DNA from 4 places in the Paenibacillus sp. EB106-05-06-XG162 genome. Region 1 is predicted to be linked to each of the others. Evidence: riboswitches for the same ligand, from Rfam matches in the RefSeq annotation. Region 1 holds a riboswitch; each other region holds the start of a gene.
What was found. A riboswitch is a leader RNA that binds a small molecule or an ion and turns the genes downstream of it on or off. The one in region 1 is predicted to bind cyclic di-AMP.
Positions count from the first base shown of each region.

Region 2: another riboswitch for cyclic di-AMP. It lies ahead of AC3WU2_RS18625 (C40 family peptidase); the one in region 1 lies ahead of kdpA (potassium-transporting ATPase subunit KdpA).
Region 3: another riboswitch for cyclic di-AMP. It lies ahead of AC3WU2_RS15425 (APC family permease); the one in region 1 lies ahead of kdpA (potassium-transporting ATPase subunit KdpA).
Region 4: another riboswitch for cyclic di-AMP. It lies ahead of AC3WU2_RS28680 (resuscitation-promoting factor); the one in region 1 lies ahead of kdpA (potassium-transporting ATPase subunit KdpA).

Region 1 covers NZ_JBYTDT010000018.1:79,675-87,519, reverse strand. The annotation lists gene AC3WU2_RS26390 (alpha/beta hydrolase) at 229-1,065, shown strand; gene yxiS (protein YxiS) at 1,162-1,464, shown strand; gene AC3WU2_RS26380 (DUF3784 domain-containing protein) at 1,535-1,810, opposite strand; gene AC3WU2_RS26375 (DoxX family membrane protein) at 1,966-2,469, opposite strand; gene AC3WU2_RS26370 (DUF3048 domain-containing protein) at 2,767-3,834, shown strand; gene AC3WU2_RS26365 (DUF47 domain-containing protein) at 4,046-4,657, shown strand; gene AC3WU2_RS26360 (inorganic phosphate transporter) at 4,777-5,781, shown strand; cyclic di-AMP (ydaO/yuaA leader) riboswitch at 6,018-6,204, shown strand; cyclic di-AMP (ydaO/yuaA leader) riboswitch at 6,297-6,464, shown strand; gene kdpA (potassium-transporting ATPase subunit KdpA) at 6,647-7,845, shown strand, end outside.
Region 2 covers NZ_JBYTDT010000009.1:204-8,048, forward strand. The annotation lists gene AC3WU2_RS18620 (AraC family transcriptional regulator) at 137-1,021, shown strand; cyclic di-AMP (ydaO/yuaA leader) riboswitch at 1,428-1,560, shown strand; gene AC3WU2_RS18625 (C40 family peptidase) at 1,565-2,032, shown strand; gene AC3WU2_RS18630 (hypothetical protein) at 2,309-2,833, shown strand; partial or broken gene AC3WU2_RS18635 (ABC transporter permease) at 3,301-3,603, shown strand; gene AC3WU2_RS18640 (hypothetical protein) at 3,871-4,365, shown strand; gene AC3WU2_RS18645 (S8 family serine peptidase) at 4,626-6,269, shown strand; gene AC3WU2_RS18650 (hypothetical protein) at 6,425-7,132, shown strand; gene AC3WU2_RS18655 (CD3324 family protein) at 7,144-7,842, shown strand.
Region 3 covers NZ_JBYTDT010000006.1:148,233-156,077, reverse strand. The annotation lists gene AC3WU2_RS15435 (response regulator) at 1-993, opposite strand, end outside; gene AC3WU2_RS15430 (ArsR/SmtB family transcription factor) at 1,240-1,587, opposite strand; gene AC3WU2_RS15425 (APC family permease) at 1,746-3,572, opposite strand; cyclic di-AMP (ydaO/yuaA leader) riboswitch at 3,761-3,919, opposite strand; gene AC3WU2_RS15420 (NAD(P)/FAD-dependent oxidoreductase) at 4,105-5,007, opposite strand; gene AC3WU2_RS15415 (RrF2 family transcriptional regulator) at 5,085-5,486, opposite strand; gene AC3WU2_RS15410 (chromate transporter) at 5,599-6,816, opposite strand; gene AC3WU2_RS15405 (SDR family oxidoreductase) at 6,953-7,795, opposite strand.
Region 4 covers NZ_JBYTDT010000024.1:53,665-61,509, forward strand. The annotation lists gene rsmA (16S rRNA (adenine(1518)-N(6)/adenine(1519)-N(6))-dimethyltransferase RsmA) at 1-647, opposite strand, end outside; gene rnmV (ribonuclease M5) at 653-1,198, opposite strand; gene AC3WU2_RS28680 (resuscitation-promoting factor) at 1,343-2,467, opposite strand; cyclic di-AMP (ydaO/yuaA leader) riboswitch at 2,736-2,922, opposite strand; gene AC3WU2_RS28685 (TatD family hydrolase) at 3,104-3,871, opposite strand; gene AC3WU2_RS28690 (HD domain-containing protein) at 3,922-5,217, opposite strand; gene AC3WU2_RS28695 (AbrB/MazE/SpoVT family DNA-binding domain-containing protein) at 5,502-5,756, shown strand; gene rsmI (16S rRNA (cytidine(1402)-2'-O)-methyltransferase) at 6,142-7,026, opposite strand; gene AC3WU2_RS28705 (tRNA1(Val) (adenine(37)-N6)-methyltransferase) at 7,023-7,790, opposite strand.

The DNA of each region.
Region 1 (7,845 bases):
CTTTTTTGCGTGCCGCAGCACGTTGATGAATTTATCGTAACGGGAGAATCTGTAGATTCGGCAAAGAGATAACTAAAGAAAGTCTGAAGATATAGATCGCTGCCAAAAATCATTCTATATCTGTCCCGTTGACAGTGCTTGGAGGTTCATGATAATATGATTTTAATAATTCACAGTAAGTTTATCGGAATTAAAGGTTAAAGGATATGGAAGTAGGGAGATGAGCGTATGGAACGTCATATTACGATCAAACACGAGGATTTGCAGCTTGCAGGAACGATTCATTATCCGGAGGGTGTCTGCTCTGCAGGGAAGCAAGGCCATGAAGGCTTTCGGGTTCCGCTAGTTGTCATTTGTCACGGGTTCGTGGGCAACCGGATCGGCGTCGATCGATTGTTCGTGAAGACGGCGCGCGAGCTGGCGCTTGCAGGCAACCTAGTGCTTCGATTCGATTATGGCGGATGCGGGGAGAGCTCGGGTGAGTACGGAGACCTTGGACTCGAATCGATGATCGCCCAGACGCGTACGGCATTAGACTATGCGCTGGATTGCTGTGATGTGGACTTGTCGAGAGTTACGCTGCTCGGTCATAGCCTGGGGGGAGCGGTTGCGCTTCTAACAGCGGTGAAGGATCGCCGTGTGAAAAGACTCGTTATGTGGTCGGCCGTAGGCTATCCTTTTAATGATATCGTGAAAATTATTGGACGGAACGGGTATGATGAATCGAAGCTCAAAGGGAAGACGGACTACGCGGGATATAGCTTTACACCGAAATATTTCGATTCTCTCGGGCTCTATCAGCCTTTCCAAGAAACGAACAGGTTCTCAGGAGATGTCTTATTGATTCACGGGACAAGTGACGATGTAATTCCTGTAGACTATAGTTTCTTGTATGAGAAAACATTCTGGCTGCGGAGTGATGGCCGGTGCGATAAAGAAATTATTTTCCAAGCTGACCATACGTATTCGACAGGGACACATCAGACACAGGTAATTGGCAAGACGAAGATGTGGCTGCGTGCACTGGAGGAACGTAATTCTGATTGGCAGCACTGGAGTATATAAGTTCATAATGCGTGTAAGCAGGGGCTGATTTCATCGCGGATTCCTAGTACAATAGAGATTAGTTGGCATGGAAATGTTGCGTGAAGGAGTCGGCAGATGAATAGCAAACAAGAAATAGAACGTCAGATGACACAGCAATTTGAACGGGATGAGCGTATGATGATTCTCGTATTTGTACAGTGGTGCATCAACAATGATTTGGATCCTGTTGCACTGTATACGCGGGCCTATCCGCAGCAAGCGGATAATGTGGAGCTGCGCGAGGCGCTGAAGATTGCCGTAACGAAGGAAGAAGCGGGACCAATCGGTGAGCACATCGTGCTGGGCATGCTTGCAGCTTATAACAATGATGACCTCGCAGCAGTTGTGACCGAGGAAATTGCACGATTGAAGAAGTAGTACGTTATTTAGGAAAAAGAAGAACCTTCGGTTCCCTGCCAAAATGAGGGGGATCGAAGGTTCTTTTGTATTAATCGCGTCGTTTCATCTTCGCTATGAAGCTAGCCGCACCAATGACGACGATCGCTGCGTAGATGATGCCTGCCATCGAGCCGATATATTCGAGTCCTAAGGGAAGCAAAAGGGTAAGAACTCCGATCGTCACATATGCGATACCCACGGTCTTCGCAAGTTTGTCTTTATTCCCCGTAAACGTCTCTTCGCGATATCCCGCGATGAGGACGAGCATTTTCTTCACGCCAATCAAATAGCCGAAGACGATAAACAACAATCCGAGCAGTCCCATGACTAGAATCGAAGAACTCAATGATCTCACCTCGTGCTATAGAATCTATTAATTATAAGGGGAGGGACCGGGAAAGTCGAGTGTAGGGGAGGTCAGATGTAATATCAAAAAACGCCCCCCGCATGAGAAGCGGAGGGTGTATTTCCAATGTGCCATTATTGATAGCTATTCGCTCGTTCCTTACGGCCGAACAGGCGGCGGATGTAAGGGATGACGAAGTAGTCAAGTCCGATGCGGCCTGCGTTGAAGCCAGCGACGACGATGAAGATCTCAAGGATGAGCATTTGTGCGTTCGTGCTCACGGTACCTGCCATCAGGAAGGCGAAGTTCATGACCATACCCATTAAGACGGCGAATGTTGTAAATGTACCAAGGATGAGTCCAAGGCCGACTAAGAATTCTCCCCATGGGACGAGGACATTGAATAGTTTGACGTTCGGCAGTGCGAAGTGCTCTAGGAAGTTCGCGAACCAAGGTTGTACGGCAGGGTGATCGCCTCCTGCTTTAGCGATTGCGCCTTGCATAAATCCTGCGGCATCAAAGCCTCCGCCTGTGATTTTGCCCCAGCCGCCCGTGATCCATTGATAACCAAGATATACGCGGATAATGGTGAGCAGCCAAGCTGCGACGATGTTGTTTCTTAACCAATGTGTGAACATTGATACCAGCTCCAGTCCGTTTTGTTATTTATTATTGTTGTTCTCTATGGCTTAATCATACATTCAGTCTTCTCCTCAACATGTGATTTTTATCACATTATTAGCCTGAATTTGAAATTTATGAATTTGAAGTACATACTTTGTTCACATTTTCACAAGCGCAAATATCACACTTTTCCAAATACATTTTTCCATAGCTCTCAAGCGTCGAAAGAACAGACAAATCTTCCAATATATGCTTAAATAAAGACCATGGACATCGCTTATCCAAAATTTTGTCAATTGAAAGGGGTCTTCATGAAGTCGAAATCATTCTATCGAACACTCGGCATACTATGTATTCTACTGACGCTGCTTCTCAGTGCTTGCACGAGTAAAACGCCTGAAGCTGAGAGCACACCTGAGCCGCAATCCACGGAGCAGCCAGCACCGGAACAGGAATCGGGGCAAGATCCTACCAAGGCTTATATTGCGCCATTAACAGGCTTACCCACTACAGAGCCAGTAACCGCGAGGCCAATCGCAGTCATGATCAATAATATGTCCAAGGCAAGACCACAGTCTGGACTCACCCATGCGGATATGTTGTATGAAGTGCTCGCAGAAGGCGGGATTACGCGGATTGTGGCCATTTTCCAGAGCGAGAATTTCCAGGAGCCCATTGGTCCAATCCGCAGCATCCGCCCATATCTCATTGATCTTGGCGATAGCTACCAAGGGGTCTTGGTGCATGCCGGGGCGAGTACCGACGGGTATGCGGTCCTTCAACGTCAACACAAAGAACACTTGGATGAAATTTTGAACGCCGGGCCGTTCTTTTACCGGGATAAATCGCGAAAAGCGCCGCACAATCTGTACTCAACGCTAGAGAAGCTGCGTGAAGGCGCTGCGAAGAAGAAGTATAAGGCAGATGTGCCTGTGACGACGTATCCTTTCGCCAAAGAAGAGGACATGCCTGTGGGGGAAGAGGCGGCGAAAATTACGATCAACTTCCTGCTCAAGAACTATAAAGTGACCTATGATTATGATGCGACGAGCAAGCGTTACAGCCGTTCGATCAACGGACAGCCGCATATCGATCTGAATACGAAGGAGACGCTTACGGCGACGAATGTCGTTGTGCTGGGAGCAGATCATCGTACGCTAGACGATGTGGGACGCTTGGATGTGAATTTGATGAAGGGCGGAGAAGCCGTACTCTATCAACGCGGCAAAGCCATCTCTTGCACGTGGTCGCGCAGCAAGACAAGTGATGTCATTCGATTGTATAAGGATGGGCAAGAGTTGCCACTCTACCCAGGGAAGACAATTTTCAACATCGTTCCAAACACTCCAACATTTGAGAGTCATACCCAAGTGGGATAATTTGTTAAATCCGGCAAGGATTCCTTGTCGGATTTAATTTTGTCGAGCGGACTGGATAATTGTAGGCGAATATCGACAAACTGTTAAAAGAAATTCACGATTTTGTTTTACAATTCCTTTACAAGCACTATGTCACTTGTGATAAGATAACAAAGGTTATAATTCTCATTATTAAGGTAATCTAAGCAATTTGAAGCAGAGGGGACAGCGTATGTTTAAGAAGAACGATGTATTTTTTCAAAATCTGCAAAATATGGCCGATGCCATTGTCCAAGGCGCGGATATTTTTGCGAAGTATGTAGCAAAGCCAGGAGATACGACAGCTTTCACCAAAGAAATGAAAGAGCTGGAGTCGAAATGTGACGTATTCACCCATACGATTATTAAAGAGTTGAATAAGACGTTCATTACGCCGATTGAGCGTGAAGATATTATGTCGCTGGCTACCTCGCTGGACGATGTGTTAGACGGGCTTGAAGCTTGTGCATCGCGCTTTGATATGTACCATGTGAAGGAATACGATGCTTCGATCGAACAATTTGGTAAAGTGCTGCTCGATAGCGCATTTGAAATCCAAAAAGCGATTCGACTATTGTCACAGAAAAAATTGCTCGCGATTCGCGAACATACGATCCTTATTAATGACCTTGAGAACCAAGCAGACGATATTCTGCGTAAGAGTATCAAAGATCTATTCGCTGCGGTGAAAGATCCGATTGAGCTGATTAAGAAAAAAGAAATCTACGAGCGTCTGGAGCAAACGACGGATAACTGCGAAGACGTTGCTAATATTCTTGAAACCATTATTATGCGCAACTCCTAAGGTCGCGTGAACGATAGGTGAAATAAAGGAGGACAGAGTTGCGCGGGAACACCTAAATAGTGTGTTTCAAAAAGTTACCTTTTTGAAGAACCTCTAGTCGTTCTGTGCAATACATTTCTATGGATCATACAATGATCGTTTTAGGTATTGTTATCTTACTAGCTCTAGCATTTGACTTTATTAACGGATTTCACGATACGGCGAATGCCATCGCGACATCTGTCTCGACGCGCGCACTCAAGCCGCGGCATGCGATTCTGCTCGCAGCAACGATGAATTTCATCGGTGCCTTGTCCTTTACCGGGGTTGCGAAGACGATCGGGGGAAGCGTCGCAGACCCCTCCAAGCTGGATAATGGGGTAGAGATTGTAATAGCGACCTTAATCGCCGCGATCATCTGGAACCTTGTGACTTGGTGGTTCGGAATTCCTTCGTCCTCATCCCACGCACTCATTGGTGCACTCGCGGGTGCAGTCTTTATAGGAGCGGGTTCAGACAGCTTGAACTATGCCGGGTTTACGAAAATCGTAGAAGGACTTATCTTCTCACCGCTTATTGCATTTGCTCTTGGTTATATCGTGATGACGATCCTGAAGTTTATTTTCGGTCGAATGAGTCCGCATTCGGTCAATAAAGGCTTCCGCACAGGGCAGATTATGACGGCAGCGCTTCAGTCTTATACGCACGGGACGAATGATGCGCAAAAGGCGATGGGGATCATTACCTTCGCTCTTGTCTCAGCAGGAATACAAGATAATTTGGATGTTCCGTTATGGGTTAAAATTTCGGCGGCAACAGCGATGGCACTCGGTACATCTGTCGGCGGGTGGAAAATTATTAAAACGATGGGTACGAAAATCTTCAAAATCGAACCGATTAACGGTTTTGCAGCGGATTTATCGTCAGCTGCTATTATTATGACTGCAACGCTAGCGCATTTGCCCGTTAGTACAACGCATGCGATTACCTCAGCGATCCTCGGTGTAGGTTCCGCGAAGCGTTTTTCGGCGGTAAAATGGGGCCTAGCAGGTCGTATTGTCATCTCTTGGATCGTGACGATTCCGATTGCATTCGTGCTTGCGATGGCCGTGTTCAAAGTGATTGATCTATTATTTTATAGATAAATGTGGAGAGAAGCTAACCTTCGGTGAAGAGGGTTGGCTTTTTTTGTATGGCGGTGCTCCGATGCATGTGCATTCATCCTGAAATTTGCGCGAAAGTGATCTAACGAGCGAAAATAGGAGGTTTCGAGAGATTCGTGTCATTCATAACGCTTTCATGACGATTTCCAGTATTTTCAGATTCCATTTAGAACCAATTTAAGGTTTTACAAGTTGCAACGCGAGGAGTATGATACGATTCATGAACATTGCTGAGTCCTTGCACGTGCAAGGAGCGGGGGAACCAATAAGTCATGAACCTGTGGCTCGTGTGAGAGCGAGAGCAGGAACATGTGGGGTGAATCCTTGGTACAACGGTACCGAGGTAGGGTGACTCTCACCATCCGAATCCGACAGCTAACCTCGTAAGCGAATGAGAGAGGATGAAGGAAAGTGTAGACGAATGTTGGCTGCAGATGCGAAACAGATCTGTGGTTATGATGTGAAATAGATTGATGAAGCTATGAAAAATGTTTTACATGTCTTTAACGCTGAGTCTTTGCTATGGCAAAGAGCGGGGGAACCAACGGTCAGCTGAGCTGACCATGGGGTGAATCCGAGGCACCGTCTTGTACGGCGCTAAGGTAGGGCGACTCTCAAGGCCCGAATCCGACAGCTAACCTCGTAAGCGTCTCGAGAGAGGCAACTTGAACGTATTCAATGAGTGCGCAGCATGGTGATTCGCCATGCCCATTATTGAAGCCGCGATGGATAACCTCCCCCGCAGGCTTCTTTTTTTATGCCTTTTTTTAGAGGGAATGAAAAAAATTAACTTTTTTCACGTTGATTAAAATGTTGTTGAAAAGGGAGATCGACTATGAACTGGGGAATGGATTTATTGCAAATCGTGATTGTTATCGGGCTGCTGCTCTTGATCGTGAAGCCGCTCGGTACGTATATCTATCATATATTTTCGAACGAGCCGAACCGGAGTGATCGGATATTTGGTCCGGTGGAGAAAGGGATCTTCTGGATGATCGGGCTGAAGAACCGCGGCGATATGTCTTGGAAAAGATATGCGCTTAGCTTGCTCCTGACGAATCTCGTATTAACCTTGGTGGGGTTCGGCGTCTTGCTGACACAGCGCTGGCTGCCGCTCAATCCGAACGGCATTGACAATATGGAGCCGACGTTATCTTTTAATACGATTATCAGCTTTATGACCAATACGAACTTACAGCATTACAGCGGGGAGTCAGGCTTATCTTATTTCTCGCAAATGATCGTCATCATGATGATGATGTTCACCTCAGCGGCTACGGGTATTGTGGTGGCGATTGCCTTTATCCGCGGATTAACGAAGAAGGGCACAGGGCTAGGCAATTTCTTCGCGGACTTCGTGAAGGCCCATACCAGATTGTTGATTCCAATGGCGATCGTAATGACACTGGTGCTCGTTGGACTCCAAGTGCCGCAGACGCTAGACGCTACGGTTCAAGCGCACACGATTACGGGCGAGACGCAGCAGATCGCGATTGGTCCTGTAGCATCGCTCGAGTCGATTAAACATTTGGGGACGAATGGCGGCGGATTTTTCGGAGTGAACTCCTCGCATCCATTCGAGAATCCGAACCCGCTTACGAATGTGCTCGAAATGTTGATGATGTGGTGTATCCCAGCATCCTTGACGTATACGTACGGACGATTCGCTCGGAATCAGAAGCAGGGCTGGATCGTGTTCGCCGTTATGAGTATCCTGTTCGCAGCTTTCCTAAGTCTTGTGTATATCTCGGAAAGCAACGGCAACCCGGTCTTGAATACGATCGGTGCAGACACATCTCAAGGCAGTATGGAGGGGAAAGAAGCACGATTCGGGATTGCGCAATCCGCTCTATTCACGACCGTGACGACTTCGGCAACGACGGGTACGGTCAACAATATGCATGATACGTTAACGCCGCTCGGTGGTCTTGTCCCGATGTCGCTCATGATGCTGAACGTGGTGTTTGGCGGTGATGGTGTAGGGCTCGTCAATATGCTGATGTATGCGATCCTCGCGGTGTTCTTGGCTGGCTTAATGGTCGGTCG
Region 2 (7,845 bases), on a different contig from region 1:
TGTTTAAAAAATCGTGGAGGATAAGAATAGCTGAAGATGCACTTTTGCTTAATTATCACCCTCCAAAAATTGAACTGGAAAAGTCGGATGTCAAATATGGGACCCTGCTATTCTATAGCAGAATGGAGGCCATTGAATGAATATGCTGGAAAATTTGAACGGGGCATTAGAATACATTGAACAAAACCTTGAGAATGGAATAGATGAACATGAGGTGGCTAAACGCGCATATTGTTCTGTATATCATTTCAAGAGAATGTTTTCATATTTGGCGGGTATTCCTATCCAAGAATATATTCGTCGTAGACGCCTTACACTTGCAGCTTTTGATTTGCAAAATAGTAGGCTCAGGGTGATCGACATCGCAGTAAAATACGGATACAGTTCACCCGATGCGTTTACACGTGCATTTATAAGCTTACATGGAACAACCCCAACCGAAGCAAGAACTAACAACCGTTCACTAAAAGCATATCCTCCAATGACCTTTCGATTATCTATAGGAGGTAGTGAGCCAATGAAGTATAGGATTGAGTATAAGGATTCGTTTCAACTGGTTGGGATCACGAATCGTGTTACAGCAGTAGATGTTGGGGAGCATCCAGGTGTAGAACAGGTTTGGAAATCAACAGAGATTGAGACGTATGCCGAACTAAAATCTCTTAACAATCAAGAGCCTTACGGAATTCTACATGTGAGTTTTGGAGAAGGTGTACGTGAGAAGCGAGATTATGATTATTACTTGGCCGTGGCAACTACGAACCCTTGCCCCGAAACCTTCTCACAATTCATTGTGCCAGCTAAGACATGGGTAGTATTTGAAATGAAAGTTCCTTGGGAAAAAGAAAAATGGCATCGCATCTATGGGGAATGGTTTCCTTCCTCAGGATATGAGCAAGTTGAAGGACCTATGATACAGGTTGGTCCTGAAATCCAAATTGGCGTTGAAAAACAGGTGTTTACTGAAGAATTGGATGTCGAATTATGGATTCCCGTTACTAAGGTTCAGCATAATAGATAATTGTACAGACTGCCGATATTGAACGGCAGTCTTGCTGTGTTTTAAGAAAGGTTCATTGAAGTAACGGGCAGTTTAATGAAAAGATATTGAGTTAATTTAAAAGCTATTAAGCTAGCAGTACACTATACCGCAATAAGCATTTGGGAATAAGGTTAATTATTACATTTTTGTATCTTTTATTGGTGCATATCGGTATTCGTCTAGACAGGAAAGATAAAGAGGATAGACCCCACGAATAGGAGTTGATTTGCTTTTGAGAGGCTATTTTCTTGATGAAAGGCTCATAAATAGTGCATTGTATTATATGGTAGTGCAGAGAATATATAGATAAAAATTTAAAATATTGAATTTGTGAAAAGGTTGACATCGATTACTCGGTATATTAAAGTATAAATAGTTACAAAATATTAACCAATTGCCGAATTTCGTTTTTGAAAACGGGGGAACCATCCCGGGTGAATTATTCTTGTAAGCAAGAGAATATAGGGAACCTTTAACCGAACCCTCAGCTAACTCCGTAGGCATCGAAGGGAGAACAAGGTTCTGAAGAAACTCATCTTATCTTTATTAGGAGCTGCAGTCGTATTCACTGCCGCTGCACCAAGTACATTTGCAAGTGAGGTTAAGCTAGAAAGTGAAGTGAATCACGTACTAGGGACACCATATTTATGGGGTGGTACCACTGTTGCAGGGTTTGATTGTACCGGATTTATCTTGTATGTATTAAAAAAATTTGATGTGACTGACCTACCGCGCACATCCCAGTCACAGGCTAAAGTAGGGACACCGATAGCTAAAAAGAACCTACGAACGGGAGATTTAGTGTTTTTTAATACCTTAGGTACGGGTATCTCCCATGCAGGAATTTACATAGGTGACAATCAATTCGCTCACTCCTCTAGCAGTAAGGGAGTAAGAATAAGCAAGTTGACGGATACGTACTACCAAGATCGTTATGTTACAGCTCGGCGTGTAGTAGATGAAAAGAGTTATCATGAAATGGTGAATTAGTGTTTGCATGAAAAAGGATAAGCCTGATCTATACCCCATAGAGTAGACACCTAAAAAAGGTCTACTCTATGGGGTACTTTTCTATATACTTAAGGAAATAAAAATTCGGCAGTAGCGGCTTTGGATGAATTCGAGAGGGAATGGGGCAATAAATATGCCTATACCTCATAATACGATTGGGCAGGATAGTTTAAAACATTTTCAAATGAGATGATGTAACTAATACGGTAAAATCACGTCTATATATAGGTGATTTTATGTTAAAAGGAGCTTGGGATGCGTCGAAAAAAAACATTTATTATACCTGTTACGGGATTTTTAGCTTTACTGGTAGTGTTCATTTATTTAACTCCATTTGTAGGAAACCTAGTAGCAAATACAAGGTTTGAAGGATACGCTAGGAACGTTGGTATTAGAATAATTAAAAAATCCCCACCTCTTCCCAGTGTTGCTTCGGGGCAAACTCAAATTCCAGTTATCCAGAGTAGTTATTGTTGGGGCAATTTAGGATGTGCAGATTATGCAGGAGGAAATACAATGTTAAGAGGCATTACACCTACTGCTATAACTCCTGAAGGAGACATTACAGTTTCTTTTGCTTATAAACCAGCACCTAATGGGTTGAACATTCAGCAATTTGTCGATGATAAAACAATACCAATTCCTTTGAAAAATGGATCTTTTAATGCTCCAAAAGAACAAGGTACTTATTACTACGGGATTTCAGCGTTCTGGACAACCGATGATGGTGAATTTTCGAAAGGTGATACATCAGCAGTTTTTGTTATTGAAGTTAGATGATTGAACTTACGGGCAGATTTATTCAGTTCAGAAATAAACAATAAATGGTACAATCAACTGAATGTGGGTTATGATAATGTGAGGTGAGATGAGGTGAAAAGAGTATGTTTGTACTTGCTCATACTAGTGACGATGGCTGGATGTAACTCAACATCAAAATCAAACACAACGTCATATTTGATGATTATTAATAAGGACATAACAGGAAAGGAATACTGGATAACCGCTACTGACCCCTTCGCTAAATCAAAACAACAATTTAAAATAACAATTGATGATGAGAATACTTGGAATCTTATTGAAGAAAATCATGAGTATCTGGCGAGTTACGAATACACATCCTTAGAAAAAACGGTGAACCTGTTAAGTATAAAACATCCTTCGAAGCCAAAGTAAGGTTTTGTCGTGATATTTCGCTAACGGGACACGATAGTTGAATCATGATATAGAGGCAGCTGGTCAAACGATTAACATGTGTCGCAGCCATTGCCGGACTGTCCGCAAAAACGGTCGATACCGCGAGCGCCTTTGCCTACCCGATTATCTTCCTGCCATTTATCAGCTCGGCGTTTGTGCCAACCGAGTCGATGCCGACCGTCGTTCGCGTCTTTGCCGAAAACCAACCGGTGACCTCGATCGTGGAAGCCATCCGCGCATTGCTGTCAGGGCAGCCGGTGGGTAACGATATATGGATCGCGATCGCGTGGTGTGTTGGAATTATGCTCCTGGCTTATATCTTTGCAATGAGAGCGTATAAAAAGCGAGTATAAAAAAAGACATTCTAGCTCTTGCTTGCGGGGGAACATTAATTCAATAGTATTTTGGAGGCAGCCGGCATTTTGTGTTGGATGCCTTTCTTAGTTAATGGGCAGATTACGTTAACTAAAAAATAAAACCGGTACAATCGTTCTATGTCCTTACAACCAATGGGGGACATCCATTTCCATTTGCCATTTACTCGGATGTTAACGCAACTATATTTTCAATTATCCGTCTGTAACCATGATCATACCGACGAATTGTGGGGTGTCAGATAAATGAAAAAAGTGTTACCGATTGTTTTGTTTATATGTATGATCGTTAGTGTTAGTGTACTCAGCCCTAATAAGGTTTTCGCATGTAGTTGCGGCGAACCTAGCGTCCAAGAAAGATACGAGCAATCTAGCGTCGTGTTCACTGGAACTTTAGTCAGTAAAGATAAAGAAGGCGGAAATATTTTTAGTGTAGATAAGGTATGGAAGGGAAGCCTTGAAGATGGTTATGTGCACAGTGGCTTCTATGGGATGTGTGGGACTGAATTTGATGTCGGAAAAAAATATTTAATTTTTACATATAATCATAAAGGCAAAGAATTAACCAGTCTTTGCAGTGGCAATAAACTGATTACTGAGGCAAGCAAAGATATTAAAGCGCTAAACCAATTAACCAATCCCGAATGGGGAAATATATATTTTCTGATATTTTCATTTTTATTCGTAGCAGCAATCTTAATAATAATATGGAGGGTTAAATTGAGGTTCAAAAATAATTAAGAATTTACAAGGGCAAGATGGAGGTCAGTTTTTTCACATTTGATGTTTCTCCCAAAACGGAATTAATAGATGAGATGTTAATAAGTTTATTCACTGAACTAAGAAAGCGATATAAGCTTGGGATCGTTACAAATGGGATATACGATCCTAAATAGAAACAAGGAGCAGGATGCCACGGCAGCTGCTCCTTATTGTATTATGCTATTGGGCAGATATGTTGATAAGCGAAGGATATGGTATCTTGAGAAGGGAATGATTGTATGGCGTGGGCATCAATTAGAACGTTTCTGAATATCCCGGAAAATCTTACTGGAAAGAATGTTAATATTGCGGTTATAGATAGTAGGTTTGCACATCATCCAGATATATCGTCAAATCAGCAACGTGATACATACATTGTAAAAATTTCAGACCCTCTTGCACAGCCTGTTTTAATGTTATCAAATGAAGGACCTTGGAATAAAGGATTGCACGGACTTTCGAGCTCTGCCGCCGCAGCCGGATCCGGGCAACTTTCCAATGGTCATTATTCGGGTGCAGCACCAGCTGCTAACCTCTACTTGCTGGAGACAGGTCCATTCTATACTCCTGATGAAGTTGAAGAAAAGGTTGGCATGGCTCTGGAATGGCTAAGAAAAAATTGGCGTACATATAAAATCCGTGGTGTTGTATTGACAGTCACAGCAACACGAGATACAGGATTACTACCTTGGCAAGCAGACCCTGTTCGTATTTTATGCGAGGAATTAGTTGACGATGGGCTATTGGTTGTTTCATCATCCGGAAATACGAAAGAGTTAACCTGTAATGGTCCGTCAGCATCTCCCTCTGTACTGTCTGTTGGTGGTGTCATTGTTCCAATTGATGCAGATTTTCATCATGCACAAGCTTATCATGGGTGCAGAGGAAATACTTTTGAGAATAAATGGGTACCAGAGATCCTTGCTCCTGCGGAAAACGTTGTTTTGCCAACGCCTTTTCAGTCAGAAGAAGAACGGCTGAATCATTTCACAGCTCCTTATGATGGCTTACCTGCTGATTATGCGAGAACGGAAGGAACATCTTTCTCAGGCCCGATTATCCTGGGTGCCGCTGCATGTATCTGGGAGGCTAAGCCGTCATGGTCCGCGTTTCAAGTAAAACTAGCCCTCCTTAGGTGCAGCAGTTTTTCTCCACATGTATGGAACGAGCTGCAGTCCGGGCTAGTAGATGTTTCTGCCACAGTGAACTTTTCGTTCGAAAATGAACGACTGCCTGCTACCACTCCATATTTACTATGGAAGAGCTGGAAAAGAAGAGAGGATACAGAACGTTTATCCGCAGTAATGAGTCAGGATGATGAGGAAGCTCTTACAGCGCTATTATCTTATTTTTCCGAGACTCTTCCGTTGGAAATGTCTCATCATGCTCACACATTATTACAACACGCTTCATATAAAATTCGTGCTGCGTCAATTATTCTTTTGTCTTACAACCCTGAGTTTGTAACAAATGATGACTTACGACAATTATTTAAAGATAACAACAGATATGTGCGAATGGGAGCTCTACATGCATTCAGCAGGTGTCCGGACTTGTGGGAAGAATTGATAGAGGATCTTGCTTGTCTTTTTTCTGATATTGATTTAGATATCCAATATTTTTCAATGAATCTTGCAGCGAGAGTGAAAAATCCTTTCTTTGTAAAACCTCTCATTTCAGGGTTAAAGAATGATGCGTTAAATCAAAGAGTCTCTATCTTTGGTCAACGATGCAATACGCTTGAACAGATTACCGGTATGAATTTCGACTCGGAGCCTGAGTGGCGTGAAGGTCAGTGCTGGTATTCGGAAAGAAGTACCGAGACAAGACTCGGTATTGCTCAAAAGTGGTTAGAGTGGCAAAAAGGCAATTTAATAAGCTAACTGTTTTTTTGCTTCAAGCCCCTGTGCCGTCATATATGTAAAGTTAAGTAAAGGTATTCATTGCCTATAACCCAGCAATTTCCCAATGTTATGATATTTTCATATCAGATGCGCAGCTGATGTTATTACAATGTGAAGATGGAAGGGACGATCAAATGATGGGTAAAGATAATATCATTAAAGCGATGCTCTCTGAAAAGGTAAGTATGACACCTAATGGATTTGTTGCAGATCATTTAAGCCCACAACAGTTTGCAGATAGCTACGAATTGTTTTTTGACAAGATTCTTGAGATCAGTTCATCAGATATAGCGGGAGTTGAAGGCTATGGTGAATTTAATGATGATTGTAAAACAGAATATGGGACCTGCAGGGAATTTTTGATCGATACATTTGCAGATGATCATGAGGGGTATTGGTTTAATTGGAGGGAAATGTTCGAAACAACGGTTTTAGAACGTGATTTCTTTGAGAAATACTTTAAGGAAATGGAGGGTAGAACTCGTTATTGTGAAGGAAATCGATATTTAGTTTATAATAATACGTTTTTCGAGAATATGATTACGGATGGGAAGACGATTGTCGGTTTCCCTGATTGGAGCAGATCCGGCATTTGCGATTTCCTATTGGATTTTGCCATTATGGACTTAAATAAGCCTTACTTGAAGATACCAGAACTGTTAGCTGAGTATTGTAAGAAAAGGGATATCGTCATACCGGATTTTAAAGAAAGATACTTATGTATGGCTTATTATAAAGGGATCGATACCTTGCGTTGGCATGCATCAATTGATGACACGGAATCCTGCATGTCCATCATGAAATCCATCAGCGAATTGAAAGATCGACTTTACGTCTTATAGATGGTGATGATATGAAATATGAAAATGCTGGCGATGTGATACCAGAGGAGCTATTGAAAGAAATCCAGAAATACGCGGCAGGCAAACTTCTTTATATTCCTACTGGTGAAGAAAAAAAGGCTTGGGGTGAGACGTCCGGTTACCGAGATCAACTCCAGAAACGCAACCTCATGATTCGCAATAAGTATGCTCATGGCGTTACGGTTTCGGAACTTGCAGACGAATACTTTTTATCCTTGGATTCCGTAAAAAAAATCATCTATTCGAAGAAGAGCAATAGACATTTATCATATGCTCCGACTTTGGAGTCAGCTGTACAGTATGCGAATGACGGGATGTTGGAAGAATGGATTCAATGCTATCTGCTGCTTACCCGAAAAGTTATTCCCATTCTACAAGATTTCGTGAAGGAAGATCATCTATATATTGGCGTCGTAAAGTTTCCACTGCGTCTCATTCAGCGTGATGAAATAGAGATCGAGGAAAACCATGAAGCTGAAGATGATGACCATGCAGCCGCTCCGCCACCGCTTCTCGTTCAGTACGAAGAAGGCAAATTTCATTGCATCGTTCAGAAGAAGTTATTAAACGTATTAAAACAACGCAAAGTAAATGCTTATCCGACCATAATCGTTATGAAAGGTAATGACGATTATAGAAGGTTTATGAAATACTACGGAACCATATTCTTTTTTGTTGATAAAGTATGATTT
Region 3 (7,845 bases), on a different contig from region 1:
TACTTTGATGCACCGTACGAGCGCCTGTTCTTTCATCTCATCGAATAAAAGCGGGTTACGACGCTTCGTCTCAACGTCTTGGATCCAGATTACACGATCATTTCCAAGAAGCAATCGATAATTGAGCGCTTGTAAGGCATCAGGATATGATGCGTGTAATGCTGTCAATCTGCCCTGAATCGAACCTACGCCAATCGTCACCGTTAATTTCAAGTATTTATATACGTTCAATCGAATTTCTTCTAGCATCTCCATCGTGACTTGACTGAGGAAATCATCTTGAACATTGTTCAGCATGGTCAAGACAATGACATGATTGTGATGGATGAACACATATCCGAGATGATGATTCCGTACAATCTCGTCTGCAATATTTAGCATCGCGAATTGCAAGAGATAAGCATCCCTCTGCTCCAAGCGATGGTTATCGATTTGAATGACTGATATCATATAACAGCTTCCCATAAGCTGAAGATCGTACTGAGTGCACTTCTCACTAATTTCGTGCTCAGAACATGGGCGCGTGATCAAGGAGGATAGGAACACACTCTGCAGCACAGGCAAACTCTTCTGATACTTCTCTCGCAATGCATTTAGATTCTGCATGTCGAATAATTCTTTATCCATCTGCTGCTTTACTTTCGTAAGCGCTTCCATCAAGTCGGAAGCGGAGAACGGCTTAAGCACATATTCATCAATATGAAGCTTAATAGCTTTTTGCGCATATTCGAATTCATCATACCCGGTCAGAATAATGATTTTGATCGATGGATACGTCTTACGAACCCATTCTGCCAGCTGGAGACCATTCATAAATGGCATATGGATATCCGTCACCACAATATCAGGCATGACCTTCTCAATTTGCTCCATCGCTTCTTTTCCGTTCTCCGCCCGCTCTACCACTTGGAAGCCGTACGATTCCCAGTCGATCTCTTGCAGCAATCCTTCTCTAACGTCTTCTTCATCATCCACGAGTATCAAATTGTACATGTTGCGGCTCCTCTTCCTGAATTCGAAAAAAAACATGAACCTAAGAGTAACCTCTGTAAGTTCATGCCTTGAACACTACTATATAAAAATAGGGGAAAATACGCCTTTCGGCAATACCTTTTGCAAAACTTCCGAAATTATTTCCATCATATAACGTTCTGGCTTCGCAATCTAGCGAAATACATCGCTCCTGAACATGGTTTGTGCTATGAATCGTTGTGATCTCACTCATTCGCATAATCCTCTTTACGTTGATGATGTATCATCGGATTGAGGCTTCTTGTTGTTCTGCAGCACTTGCAAATACGCATCTAGCCGGTCATATCGGTCCTCCCACAAACGTCTATAAGATATGAGCCAATCATCCATTTCTTGAAAAGGTTCTTGGCGCAGTTTATATATCCTACGGTTGGCGTCTGCAATCACATCAACGATCCCGGCATCTAGAAGTACGCGTAAATGCTTGGAGGCTTGAGGCTGCCGGATACCTAACCGTTCACTGATCTCTCCAACAGTAAGAGGACTGGATTGCAGCAATTCGACTATTTGAAACCGGTTCGGCTCGGCAAGGGCACTGAATATGCTTGCTTTCATCGATGAACCCGCTTCCTTCCTAAATAAAACTCATGATTTGATGTACTAATAATATATCACGATCGGAATATTCCTGTAAAGGAATATAATGGGATCGTCATTCATCTTTAAATCAAAAAAACTGCCTCAACGAATTGAGACAGTTGACAACCGACGAATTATTTCTTCAAATGATACGGTACAGTCGTGATTATCACATTTCGACGGAACAGCAAGTGTGCACGAATCATCAAGCTCGACTGGTTATGCAAGATATTATGCCAGCCTTTCTTCGGAATAAACTGTGGGATAATGACCGTCACCTGATAGTTGGATTCGCCGGCTTTACGCTGAACGGTATCAATAAATTTCGTTAATGGATTAATGATATTTCGATACGGTGAATGCAAGGTCACAAGTCTCACGTCAGGCTGCCATTTGTTCCACTTTTCCTCGAAAATCAATTCATCTTCTCGTTCGAAAGGAACGTGTACCGCAATGATCTGGTGAGGTGACAATGACTTCGCGTAATTCAGCGAGTTCTCAACCGCATGTGTAATCCCTGCGACTGGAAGAATAATGACATTTCCCTCAATCGGTGGGGCAGGCTCACAATCTGTAATGCGAAGCTGCTCGCCCACCGCATCGTAGTGCTTCCGAATTTGATGAAATATAGCAATAATTATCGGCAAGAAGATTAATACGGACCACACCTGTGTAAATTTGGTGACGAAGAACACGAGTGTGACGATCAAGCTAATCGTAGCGCCGGTCGTGTTAATAATAAACTTGGTAACCCAGCCTTTCGGCTTCTCACGGATCCACTTCAGCAACATCCCGGTCTGAGACAGTGTAAATGGAATAAATACTCCGACGGCATAGAGTGGAATGAGATGTTCCGTCTTCCCTTTGAATGCAACAATTAAGATAATGGACATGACCGCTAAGAAAATAATACCGTTCGAATATCCCAATCGGTCTCCACGCATGGTGAACATTCTTGGGATGAATTTATCTTTGGCTAGATTAACCGCTAGCAATGGGAAGGCAGAATACCCTGTATTCGCCGCAAGGATCAAGATTAATGCCGTCGTTCCTTGGATGAAGAAATACATAAAGTTCCTTCCGAAGGTCTGCTCAGCGATCTGTGATACAACCGTAACCTCTGCTTTAGGAGAAATTCCATAATAGTACGCTAAGAAGATGATCCCTGAAAATAAGAGCGCGAGTAATGATCCCATTGCAATTAACGTCTTCGCTGCGTTATTCGGTGCAGGATCCTTGAAGTTCGGTATCGCGTTCGAGATCGCCTCCACGCCTGTTAAAGCTGAACTTCCTGATGCAAATGCTTTTAAGAGCAGGAACAAACTGATTCCTGCGACCGGTGTCCCGATTGGGGCATGCAGATCAGGGGATACTTGACCTGTCAGGATATTATAAATGCCCACGCCCGATAAAATGAATAAAGCAAGTACGAACAAATACACTGGATAAGCCAAGATAGAAGCTGACTCCGTTACGCCCCTTAAATTTAAGATCGTAATAAACACAACAAATAGAATGGCAATCCCTACGTTATGTTCATGCAGACTTGGAAATGCGGACGTAATGGCATCTGTACCAGCAGATACACTTACGGCAACCGTAAGAATATAGTCAACTAATAGAGAACCGCCCGCGACCAACCCAGGGTACATGCCAAGGTTTTCCTTGGATACGACATAAGCCCCACCACCGTGCGGATATGCAAAAATAATTTGACGATAGGATAAAATTAGAGCGGTTAATAGAATTAAGACATCTATTCCAATGGGGATCGAATACCAAAATGCAGCTGAGCTAATGGTGATCAGAACAATTAAAATCTGCTCTGGACCGTATGCGACAGAGGATAAAGCATCTGAAGACAGAATAGCTAATGCTTTCGTTTTATTGATTTTTTGTTCGCCCAATTCCGTTGATTTGAGTGGTCTTCCAATTAATACTCGTTTTAAAATGGATAACATCGTAAGTATTGCTCCCCTTTTGGTTAATACAACTTGTAATCTGAATATGTGGCTATAATGCCTTGTATCGCAATGTTTTATCCATGTCAAAGACCAACCTCCAAGCCGTCATTTACGCATTTTGACAATAAAAAACCACAGAGGTGTGAACCTCTGTGGTCATATTGACACGATCACAGTATTCATATCCTCTCTCTCGATCAACGCTTACGAGGTTAGCTGTCGGATTCGGATGGCGAGAGTCACCCTACTGCATAACTGCAGATTCACCCCATGTGATGATACATTTATATCCATCACGTTGGTTCCCCCGTTTTCCCTAACGGAAAACTCAGCGAATATAAGAATTTATTGTAATGATTTATCTTGTAATGTTCATTTCCAACATTGAATATTACGCCATATTGATATCCTTGTAAAACGCGAAAAAGATGGCTGCAAATAAAAAAATGGGCGATTTTAATACCAAGAAAACGTTTACTTGTATCTTGCTCTTTCATTATCTATTTCACACGCCGTAATTCTTTATTTTTTATAAAAAATCCTCATCTGTCAGGTCAGCCTTGACAGTCATGGCAACTTTGCTCCCTGCAGCTGCAGCATAGATAACTTGAGAAGGTCTTACATAAGCCGCGTCTCCTGCTGCGTATAGACCTGCAACAGAGCTCCTACCTGCTGGATCGGTCACAATACCCCCGTATGCTGTCGTCTCATAGCCAAGCTGTTCACCAAACACAGCTTTAGGTACGAAGGTAGGGGTAATAAATCCTCCGCTCCGCTTGATCCAAGTGCCATCAGTAAAATGAACTTCTTCCAACATTCGATTCTTACCTGTAAAAGCTTTGATTGGTTTATTCATGATGCGAATTCCTTTGGATGAGAGGATATCTTGTTGCTCCTTCGTTAAGATTTCAAGTCCATTCGTACAGACAACTAAATCCTGACTCCAGTTATACAGAATTTTAGCCGTATGAAATATTCCAGCTTCTTCTGACACAATGACCAGTGGCTGATCCCGAAGCTCCCATCCGTCACAATAAGGGCAATTAAATAAACTTGTTCCATAAAAGTCGTGCAGACCTTCAATGTCAGGGAAGACTTCCCTCAACCCTGTAGCCAAAATAACCTTTCTTGCTTGGATGATTTCATCCGACTGGGTACTGATTTCGAACCCCTGCTCTGTCTTGGATATATGGGTTACGTCAACTTGCCAATGCCGTACGGATGGATAACGGAGTACCTCTTCGTAGGCAATACGCCTGAACTCGGCAGGTGTGACGTTATCTCTCGTAATAAACCCATGAGATGCATGTGTAACGCGATTCCTTGGCTGATTATTATCTATTACCGCTACACTCCGCCTAGCTCTTCCCAGTACTAACGCTGCATTTAACCCTGCTGGACCTCCGCCAACAATAGCACAATCGTACATCATAAGAATCATCCCTCCGAAATTTAAAAGATATCAAAGACATATTATATCTACAATTGAAGCCAAAAAATAACGATGCCTTACTTAGACAACGTTATTTCTTGGGCAAGATCGAAGATTTTTTTGCTGCGAAGCTGCTGCTCCATCGCTTCTTCGGCAGATATCATCACGCTTTGAATCGCACATTCCGTATCATCATGAAGGCCGCAATGGAACAAAGATGCCGTACCTTCAATCGCATGAATGACGTCCAAGAACGAGATTTCTTCTTTCTTTGCTTTCAGTCGATAGCCTCCGCTAGCCCCTGAAGCCGATTCAATTAACCCGGCCTTTACCAGCTTCGTCAAGATTTTCGACAGATAGGTAGAAGATACGCCCTGCCTTTCAGCAAGCTGTTGTACGCCGACGGGTTTATTCGGTGCGAATGCAACCAAGATAAGCATCGTATGAAGGGCATAGTTTGTCGCTTTAGAGAACTTCATCTTCTCACCTCAATCAATTATAGACTTTATTTATCTACAATAACCTTGATGCAAAGATTAGTCAAGGATTGTTCCTAACACCTGGAGCCAGGCCGCCGGTACGATCAGCATGTCACATGAGCAGAAGTGAAATTACTGTACCACCGATCGCTCCAGTCATCACGACGCTCCAAGGAGGTAGCTTCCAGAAGACGAGCATCAAGAACAAGATGGAAGTAATAGCAAAATCAACAGGCGTAAGAATTGCCGATATCCAGAGCGGATTATATAACGCTGCCAGTAAAATGCCGACAACGGCTGCGTTAATGCCAATTAATGCGCCTTGAAGCTTGGGGCTTCTCCGAATGGAACTCCAGAATGGTAATGTCCCAACGATTAATAGGAATGCAGGGAGAAAAATGGCCACCGTCGCGATGATCGCTCCCTTCACCCCACTCGTCATCACGCCCAAATAACTAGCGAAGGTAAACAACGGACCTGGCACAGCTTGTGCAGCCCCATATCCGGCTAAGAAATCAGCTTTGGTCACCCAGCCTGTCGGCACGACTTCGCGTTCGAGCATAGGAAGTACGACATGCCCGCCTCCAAATACAAGCGATCCTGAGCGATAGAAGCTATCGAATAAGGACAACCCGGTTCCATTTACGATTGGCCGAAGGATAGGCAATATCACTAATAGAACTACAAACACCGTCAAGCAAACGACAGCTGTTTTACCACGAATCGGAATGAAAAGGCTTGTGCCAGACGGTAGTTCTGATTTCCGATAGAACAACATCCCGATAAGGCCCGCCACGAGAATGATAAGAACCTGACTCCATGCTGTTGGCCATATGAGTGTAATCGTCATTGCGATAATTGCCAATGTCGCGCGGCTGCGGTCTGGCGTTAGCTTCTGACCCATACTCAGGAGGGCCTGCGCGACAATAGCGACGGCGACGAGCTTAAGACCGTGAATCCATCCGGCGTCACCTATATCATAGCCTTGCACGAAGAAGGCAAACAGAATCAACACAAGGACCGATGGTAGTGTAAAACCAATCCAGGCTATGATCCCCCCGAGCAGGCCTGCCCGAATCAACCCGATGCCCATACCAACCTGACTGCTGGCTGGTCCAGGTAACAACTGGCAAAGCGCGACCAGATCCGCATAGCTGCGTTCATCCATCCATTTACGACGACGAATGTATTCATCATGAAAATAACCTAGATGCGCAATTGGGCCACCGAATGAAGTGAGTCCGAGCTTCATGGATACCAGCAACACTTCGACCAATCTCTGTAATTTGAGTCCTGGTTCGTGCTTCTTTGGATTCTTTTCTTTTTCCACTTGCGATGATACCTCCCTTACTTTTGTAACATTAGCTGAGAAGATACCATTATAACGATTGATTGTTTGGGGATTGTTAAATAGCGAAAATAACTGAATAATCCGCATGACAGAGAGATAGTCTCAATATACGGGTCTACTCCATCCCAAGCTGAATTCTACGCGTTTGAGCAATCCCCTTAAGCCCTGTCGGATCCTCTAGAACTTTATGATTAACAAACCGTTCCGCTGCTTCCGATGTCCGGATTCGGAGCGGTTTTGTTTCCATTTGAGTAAGTTCCAGCATGAGATCGGCTATCGACTCCGGCGACTGTGATACGGCATTGCGTTTTGTGAACATATCGATATACGTCTCGACAATCGGCTTATATTCATCATCGAGCACACCGCCCGTCGCAGCAACTTGGTCCAGCGCAGTTTTCACAAATTGGGTCTCAATCGCGCCAGGTTCAATCAGCGTAACATCAATGTTGAACAGAGGTTTATAGTACGTCGCTAGACTTTCCAATAAGCCTTCAACGGCAAATTTGCTTGCACAATATATCTCGTTCAGCGGTTGACCCACTAAGCCACCAACGCTTGAAGTCGCGATGATATGTCCTGATTCGGCTTTGATTAGCAATGGAAGCGCAGCGCGAATCGTGTGCATAACGCCATATACATTCGTATCGAAGACGCTTTGAATTTGCTCGAACGAAGCTTGACCGAGCGTACGAATAAACCCATAACCCGCGTTACAGAACAACAGATCAATTCGACCCTGCTCTTCTGCTATAACATGCATGGCACGTTCTATCAAATCAGGATTGACCACATCGATTTCCAGAAAATGAAGGTTTTCTTCCGTGGCGAACTGGGCTAGATCACGCTCTAAGTTCCGAGTTCCTGCATATACAGACCATCCGTTCCTTGCGAAAGTAAGAGCTGTTGCTAAGCCTACACCTGATGAAGCACCCGTAATACAAATAATTTTATTCATAAAAACACCTCTTTGTTCAAAATGTATATTGTATAGTAACTAAACAGTAT
Region 4 (7,845 bases), on a different contig from region 1:
AGCTTAATCACAGCAGACTCCACGTTCGGCTGTGGAATGAACACCGTATGCGGTACCGTACATACCAGCTCTGGCTCGCAATAATATTGGACTGCAACACTTAGACTGCCGTAGTCTTTCCCACCTGGGCGAGCAGCCATCCGGTCCGCCACTTCCTTCTGGATCATCACCACAATATTTTGCAGCGGTAGACGTTCTTCGAGTAGCTTCATAAGAATGGGCGTCGTAACATAGTAAGGAAGATTCGCCACGACACTGACTTTGTTTACCTTAGAGAACCGCTCCTCGAAAATTTCCTTCAAATCCACTTTCAGTACGTCTCCATGAATGACGCCTACATTCGGATAAGGTGCAAGCACCTCTTCCAGAATCGGAATCAACCGTGTATCGATCTCTACTGCTGTCACTTCCGCTGCCGTCTGCGCAAGACGTTCTGTCAGCGCTCCGATCCCAGGTCCAATCTCAAGAGCCCCCATGGTCTCATCAAGTTCTGCAGCATCTACAATTTTGTTCAATATATTCATATCAATCAGAAAATTCTGACCTAGACTTTTCTTAAATGAAAATCCATGTTTTCCAATAATATCTTTCGTCCGCTTCGGCGTCGCAATATCGATGCGTGCCCCAGCTGAATTGATTTCTTTCATTATTTCTACAGCCCTTCATTTTCAATTTGCTCTAACGCGGCCAAGAACTCTTCTCGGCTAATCTGGAACATGCCGCAGCGTTTATAGAACTGCTTTCCGTTGCACATGCCAATCCCAAGTATATCTCCCATCGCCCTTCTACGACTCGCTGCATTCGGATGGGTAATTAGTCCTGCATCCATCAGATCACTCCAATCGATGAGCTGTTCATTCTTCTCATATTCCGTTCGCAGATGATCCAGTGCATACCGGATCGCTTCAGGCGATGCATTCTCTACACCGATGTCCCCTTTGTAGGTGGCATCCGCTTCCTTCAAGAAAGCGTGCTTGCAGCCCGGGATACGATTCGATATAATCTTGCGAATACGTTCCCCGGCATGATCCGGATCCGTCAGAATGATCACGCCTCGACGCTCCTGAGCCAGCGCAATACGCTTTAATATCGCATTGTTAATGGCAGACCCCCCAGTCTCGATCGTATCGGCCTCTACAGCCCGCCGAATGGCCGTGGTATCGTCTTTCCCTTCGACCACGATGACTTCCTTAATCATGTACAATCCGCTTCCTTTCTTTTCTTCCGCAAAATACAAAAAGAAGAGGTTTCCCTCTTCTTATCATGGCATATTGTTATGGATAATACTATATGATTAATACACGATTGGCAAATGAAGCATGGCCTAGAATTACGACCCTCATTAGCTCGCCGACGGTTTGACCGGTCCAATCACATAGACGGTATGCCCCTTCTTACGGCCGAATTTATTCGCTGTTTTTAGGGATTGAATATACACGTCGATCTTATTGCCCTTAATAGCGCCACCTGTATCTTCCGCTCGTCTTAATCCGACTCCTTCGATGTATACCCACCAGCCAATCGGAATGACGTCCTTATCTACAGCGATTGTGCGCCCTTCGGTTACGGTCGCGCCTGAAGCCGTCCGCGTTCCAATGCCATCTTCTTCCGAAGAATAGGCGGTTAACGTTACATTTTTCAGCACTTTTGCATATTTCACTTCTTTACCAAGGCTATGAATTTTCGCAACCCCTGGTCCGCCAGCAGACAAAGTTCGGACTTTAGCCTCAGGTTTCTTTGTACCATAAGCAACGATCTTGTGTGTTGCCTTGGATTTATAGGCCTTATCAACCATTTTGATCGAAACCAACTTACCATCTTCGAAGACCTTCTCAATCTTCTGAACAACAAGTCCAGACTTTCCGTCTTGGATTAGCTTCTGTTTGCCTTGCAGGAGCGTTGCATCGGGCTTTTTGACGAATTCAAAAGGAATCGATACTTCGCGGTTTACCAACTTCGTACTGACGCGTGTAATCTTAATCTCCAGTTTGTTCGAAATCGGTGTATTCAGCGCAGGTGTAATTTTATCGTCTTCAGATAATGTTATATTCGCAGCTGCGAGTACTTCTTTGACTGTTTTTTCGGTCGTAAACAAGTTTTTTGTCTGACCATCTGCTGTGACAAGAACGGGAACCGCACGCGTAATTTCAACGCTGTCACCATCCTTGAGCTCCGATTGGAGCGGCATCGACAGCTTGTCGTATGCGCCGACTTGTATAGCTTGTTCATCCAGTAGGTGCTGTAATACTGTGTTAGTCGTTTCGACCTGGATATGTTGTCCGTCTACGACCAGAGAAATATCCTTCTTGGCGTAAACATTCAGCACCACCATTAACATGAAAGTCATCGCGAGTGACAGTAGAGCCACGAGTGATATCAAACGCACGTTTTCATGCATCCATCGCAATGCGAAAGACATGCTGGATGATCGTGTACCATGGGATTCCTTAGTTTGGAAAACGCCCACGTCTTCAGACCTCCTTCATAGTCCCGCCGTCAGGTGTTACGCATGATCATAAATTGACGAAGACTATATACTGTATTTTTGCACAACGGCCGCATCAACCTGCATGTGACAGCTGTACACCATCCTCTGTTAGGTACGTCCCCCCACCTCCTGTTCTGTAACAGTATGACGTCCTACTCAACTTTATTCAAAAGAAAAGAAGCCTAGCGTAAAGAGGGTCTCTTTCGTGGCTTCCTGTTGGAAACAATAGTTGATGGCCGCACGAGGGTACCTCTCCCTGCACGCTTACGAGGTTAGCTGTCGGATTCGGACGTGAGAGTCGCCCTAAGATTGCTATCCCGCTCATGGCGAGAAGCCCTCTATTCACCCCATTAAGAAATCAATTACGAACCCTCCTGAGAAGGTCCATATCGGTTCCCCCGCTCTCCAATTTGGAGACTCAGCGATACAAAATGGATGGAACAATATTCAAACTCTGATTTGAATCATACTCTGAATGCTCCATGCTTGTAAAGAAGGCATCAAACTCATTTTTAGATATTAATGGTTAAAATTTTGTAATATTCTTCGATTTTTGAGATGAAAACTACCTATTTCACCCGTTTATTAAGTTTTTCATGCGTTTTTCACCGTTTTTCATCCTAACCGGAAACAGGCTTGGGCATTTTTCATCGTAATTTTAGCAACTTCTTCCAAATTTAGCCCTTTTATTTCCGCTGCCGCCTCCGCAACAAGACGTACATAACCTGTCTCATTTCGCTTCCCGCGATAGGGGTGCGGCGTCAAATATGGCGAGTCCGTTTCGATCAAAAATCGGTCATTCGGAACGTTCGCGAGGACCTCTTTGGGAACCCTTGCATTCTTGAATGTAAGGGGGCCGCCAAATGAAATATAGAATCCCAAATCTAGGCATTGCTTGGCAATTTCCCAGCTGCCGGAGAAGCAGTGCATTACGCCTCCACATTCCTCAGCATGCTCTTCGCGCAAAATGCGAACGACATCCTCGTGCGCATCCCGATTATGAATAACGATCGGCATATTAAGACGCTTTGCTAACCGAATTTGTTCACGGAATACGCGATGCTGCACATCCTTTGGTGAGGTATCCCAGTAGTAGTCCAGTCCGATCTCACCAATCGCAACAACCTTCTCATGTGCACATAACTTTTCAATCCACTCGAGGTCACCAGGCTGCATCGTAATCGCGTCTTGCGGGTGCCAGCCTACAGCAGCATAGATAAAATCATAGCTTTCCGCCAATTTCATGGTCGTCGGGATCGTCTCACGGTTAAACCCGATATTGACCATCTGCGTAACGCCTTGTTCCAGCGCTCTTGCAATGACTTCCTCCCGATCTTCGTCGAATTGTTCAGCGTCTAAATGCGTATGTGTGTCGAATAACATCAGTCCATAATCCCCTTCTAATGTCTTAATTTGATATCTTTTGTCCTTGATTATGTCGTTGGCACATCGAATAATTTAGAAATTTCCCGATCAAGCAGGTGGGCAACGGCGCGTAGTTTATTTTCAGGAAAATACAAACGAAATTTGCCTTTGCGAATGCCGCTGATTGAACGCACAATTTCGGATACTTCGGAAATTTCCCGAAGCTGTTCATGATGATCCAAGAGCACTATCTGCTTGCCCATCGGATGTTCTCCTGAGCGATAAATCGAATAGGATAAGTCCGTTGGCGAGTCAATTTCCAGATCGTAGGCTGGATTTAACCCGGCATGTACGAATTGCTCATATATCTTATCTTTTTGCTGATCATCCAAGTGATCTAACGTGACATATTTATATAATTTACGTTCCATGAACCGATCGCACAGATCCGCAAGGATCTCATCTTGCTCCTGCGTCCACTGCATAAATACCGTCTGAATCAAAGCCTCATCGAGGCGTATATATTGTTCCATTGAAATTTTTCCTTCAAATAAAGAAGGTAATGGCTCGAGCATGAATTGGAACGAATATCCGTTGTCATACAATTCTTGTGCCCGTTTGAAAATTTGTCGCAGGATAATTTCAGAGCTGCGTGTCACAGGATGGAAATAAACCTGCCAGTACATCTGGTATCTCGACATCAAATAATCCTCAATCGCATGCATACCGCTCTCCTTCACAACAATGCGACCTCGATAAGGTCTTAACACCCGAAGTATGCGATCCATGTCGAATGTCCCGTAATTCACACCGGTAAAATACGCGTCTCGAAGCAAATAGTCCATACGGTCCGCATCGAGTGCACTGGATACAAGGTGAACAACAATAGGTTTATCGTACGTCTTCTGAATAACAGATGCAACCTGCTCCGGGAAATCATCCGATATTCGTCGTAGAACCTCATGGATTTCCGAGTTCTCTCGAATGATTCGACAAGTCCAATCTTCATGATGCATCTGAAACGCCTCTTCAATCGAATGCGAGAACGGTCCATGGCCAAGATCATGTAGCAGCGCTGCACACAGCGCAAGCAGCCGCTCTTCCTGCGGCCAATCTGAATACCCGCTTCGTTCGAATTGCGAAATAATTCTGCGCGTAATCTCATACACGCCCAAGGAGTGCGAGAATCGGCTATGCTCCGCCCCATGAAAGGTTAAATAAGACGTTCCTAACTGCCGTATCCGGCGTAATCGCTGAAATTCTTTGGCATTGATCAAGTCCCAAATGGTCTGATCCTGCACATGAATATATTTATGTACTGGGTCTTTGAATACCTTTTCTTCTTGTAATTGTAAACTATACATATCTCATACCCTCCCTATCGAACTAGAATAAAGTCGTACAACTATAGATTTTGTCGAATCGTGTCAGTTTTATTTTTCCAATTCATTTTCGTAGACTTTCAGACCCAAAAACCCGTCTTCCCTTGATTTATCTACTATTAGTAGCAGCCCATATATTGCTAGGTCTAGCATCGATTTTATAGGTTGACTATTTTGGGAATGCTTGGTACTATTATATTCATGAAAAACATAGAACTATGTCGACATTTGTCGATTCTTTAATTGGTGAGAGGAGCAATAACAAAATGATGAAAAGTACGGGCATTGTAAGAAAAGTTGATGAATTGGGCCGCGTCGTTATTCCGATTGAACTACGCCGCACATTAGGCATTGGAGAAAAAGACGCGCTTGAGATTTATGTTGATGGTGAGCGTATTATGCTTAAGAAATACGAGCCTGCTTGTATCTTCTGTGGTAATGCCGAGAACGTTACATACTTTAAGGGAAAAATAATTTGTCACGAATGCTTATCAGATATCCCAACACCTGTGACAAAATAAAAAAATTAGTATATAATAGATTTACCAAACTTATTAATTCTAACCTTTTTATATCTCCTTGGTACCTTCGGTGGCCTAACCTGCCCAGAAGGTATATTTTTTTTCTCCAAGTGGTAGTTCAAAATCGGCTTATGATCATGATGTGATTCGGGAGGTTGTTTCGACGTCGAATCTTGCTTTCAACTTCGAACTGCATATGCTTACGATGTATGTTTCCTTTGGAAACATTTCAGATGCTCATTTAGGTTTTGCCTAAACTCCGCTTCTCCTTCTTAAGTTTTAAGCAACCTAAGCATACGCTTTCGAAGTAGTTTTCTTCGAAAACTTTTAGGTGCTGATAAGCCGATTTTGAACCTTTATTGAAATTCAAAGCCTAACCCTCCATTTATAAGAGAGAGTTATAAATGTCCCTTCTCGATACATTGCGATCTGCGGCGGCTTGTTTCATGGCTTCTTTGCGATTACCCCCGTTACGCTCCTCATAATGCGCAACATGCGCCTCAATAGACAGGGACTCCCACCATACCGTCTGATCGGCAGATGCCGAGCCATCGGAAGACTCAAGAACGAGACAGTATTCCCCTTGCGGTGGATGTTCTTCAAGCCATGTGAGACATTCTTCAATGGTCCCGCGTGCGAACTCTTCATACCTCTTCGTCAGCTCTCTGGCCATCACAATTCGGCGGTTCCCGAGTACCCGGTGCATATGCTCTAATGTCTTCGACACACGATGGGGTGATTCATAGAACAATAATGTCCCTTCAGACATGCGAAGAGATTCCAAGACCTGTTCAACCGACTTCTTATCCCGAGGTAAGAACCCGACAAAGGTAAACCGTTCTGTAGGCAGTCCCGATACGATTAAAGCCGATAGCGCTGCATTGGCACCTGGTATCGGTACGACCGAGATATCGTTCTCAATCGCCAACGCTACAAGATCCGTCCCAGGATCTGAAATCGCGGGTAGACCGGCATCGCTGACCAAGGCAATATTTTTTCCTTCTATTAAATAACGTACCAGCTCTGGACCACTAGCATGTTTATTATGCTCATGATAACTGTACAATGTCTTGGACGGAATCTCAAAGTGTGTGAGTAGCTTGCGGCTCTGACGGGTGTCTTCTGCGGCAATCACATCGACCTCTTGCAGCGTGCGTACAGCACGATACGTCATATCTTCCAAGTTACCTATTGGCGTTGCCACCAAATATAATGTACCTGCTTGCGGTTCAGATCCTCTCTGAAAGCTTTTCTGTAAATTCCAAGTCATCTGTCTCTCCCCACTTTAGGCCCATAATAGATTTGCAATAACTCTTCGCAATATTCATTGTTCTCATTATAGACAATGAGTGGTGGTAATAACCGAAGGTCTGGTTTACCATCACGAATCGCTTCGATGAGCACCATATTCGCTTCCTGGTCGATTCGTGAATGTACAAAACGTATCCGCTTCGGTTCAAGCTTATGCTCCCGCATCATACTCACAATTTCGCCAAGTCTAGAGGGCCTGTGAACCATCGAGACCTTCCCACCCGTCCGAATCAGCCGCTTGCATGCGACAATGACATCTTCTAACGTACAACCAAGCTCATGCCTTGCCATCGCTTGATGGCTATTGAGCTTATGCTCCCCCGTTAGCATCTTCATATAAGGCGGATTAACGGTAATGGCATCGTAGATTTCATATCCGACTTCTTGATAATACGTCTTCAAATCCCCTTGAACGATGTGAATTCGCTCCTGCAGCCCATTAAGCTCAACACTGCGACATGCCATATCATGCAGACGGGATTGAATTTCTACCCCATCAATCTTCGCTTCTGTCCGCGTCGAGAGAAGAAGTGGGACCACACCATTACCCGTACACAAGTCAAGTATTCGCCCACGTTTCGGAACAGCAGCGAACCTTGCCAATAAGACCGCATCCATCGAGAAGCTGAACACTTCATCACTCTGAATAATTCGAAGCTCATGCGTTAATAAATCATCCACCCGCTCCGATGGCTGTAATTTCAGTTCTTCCATGACATTCATACGTTCCTTTCCTCGGATCAATTAAAAAAAACCGTAGGCAGAGTCTACCTACGGT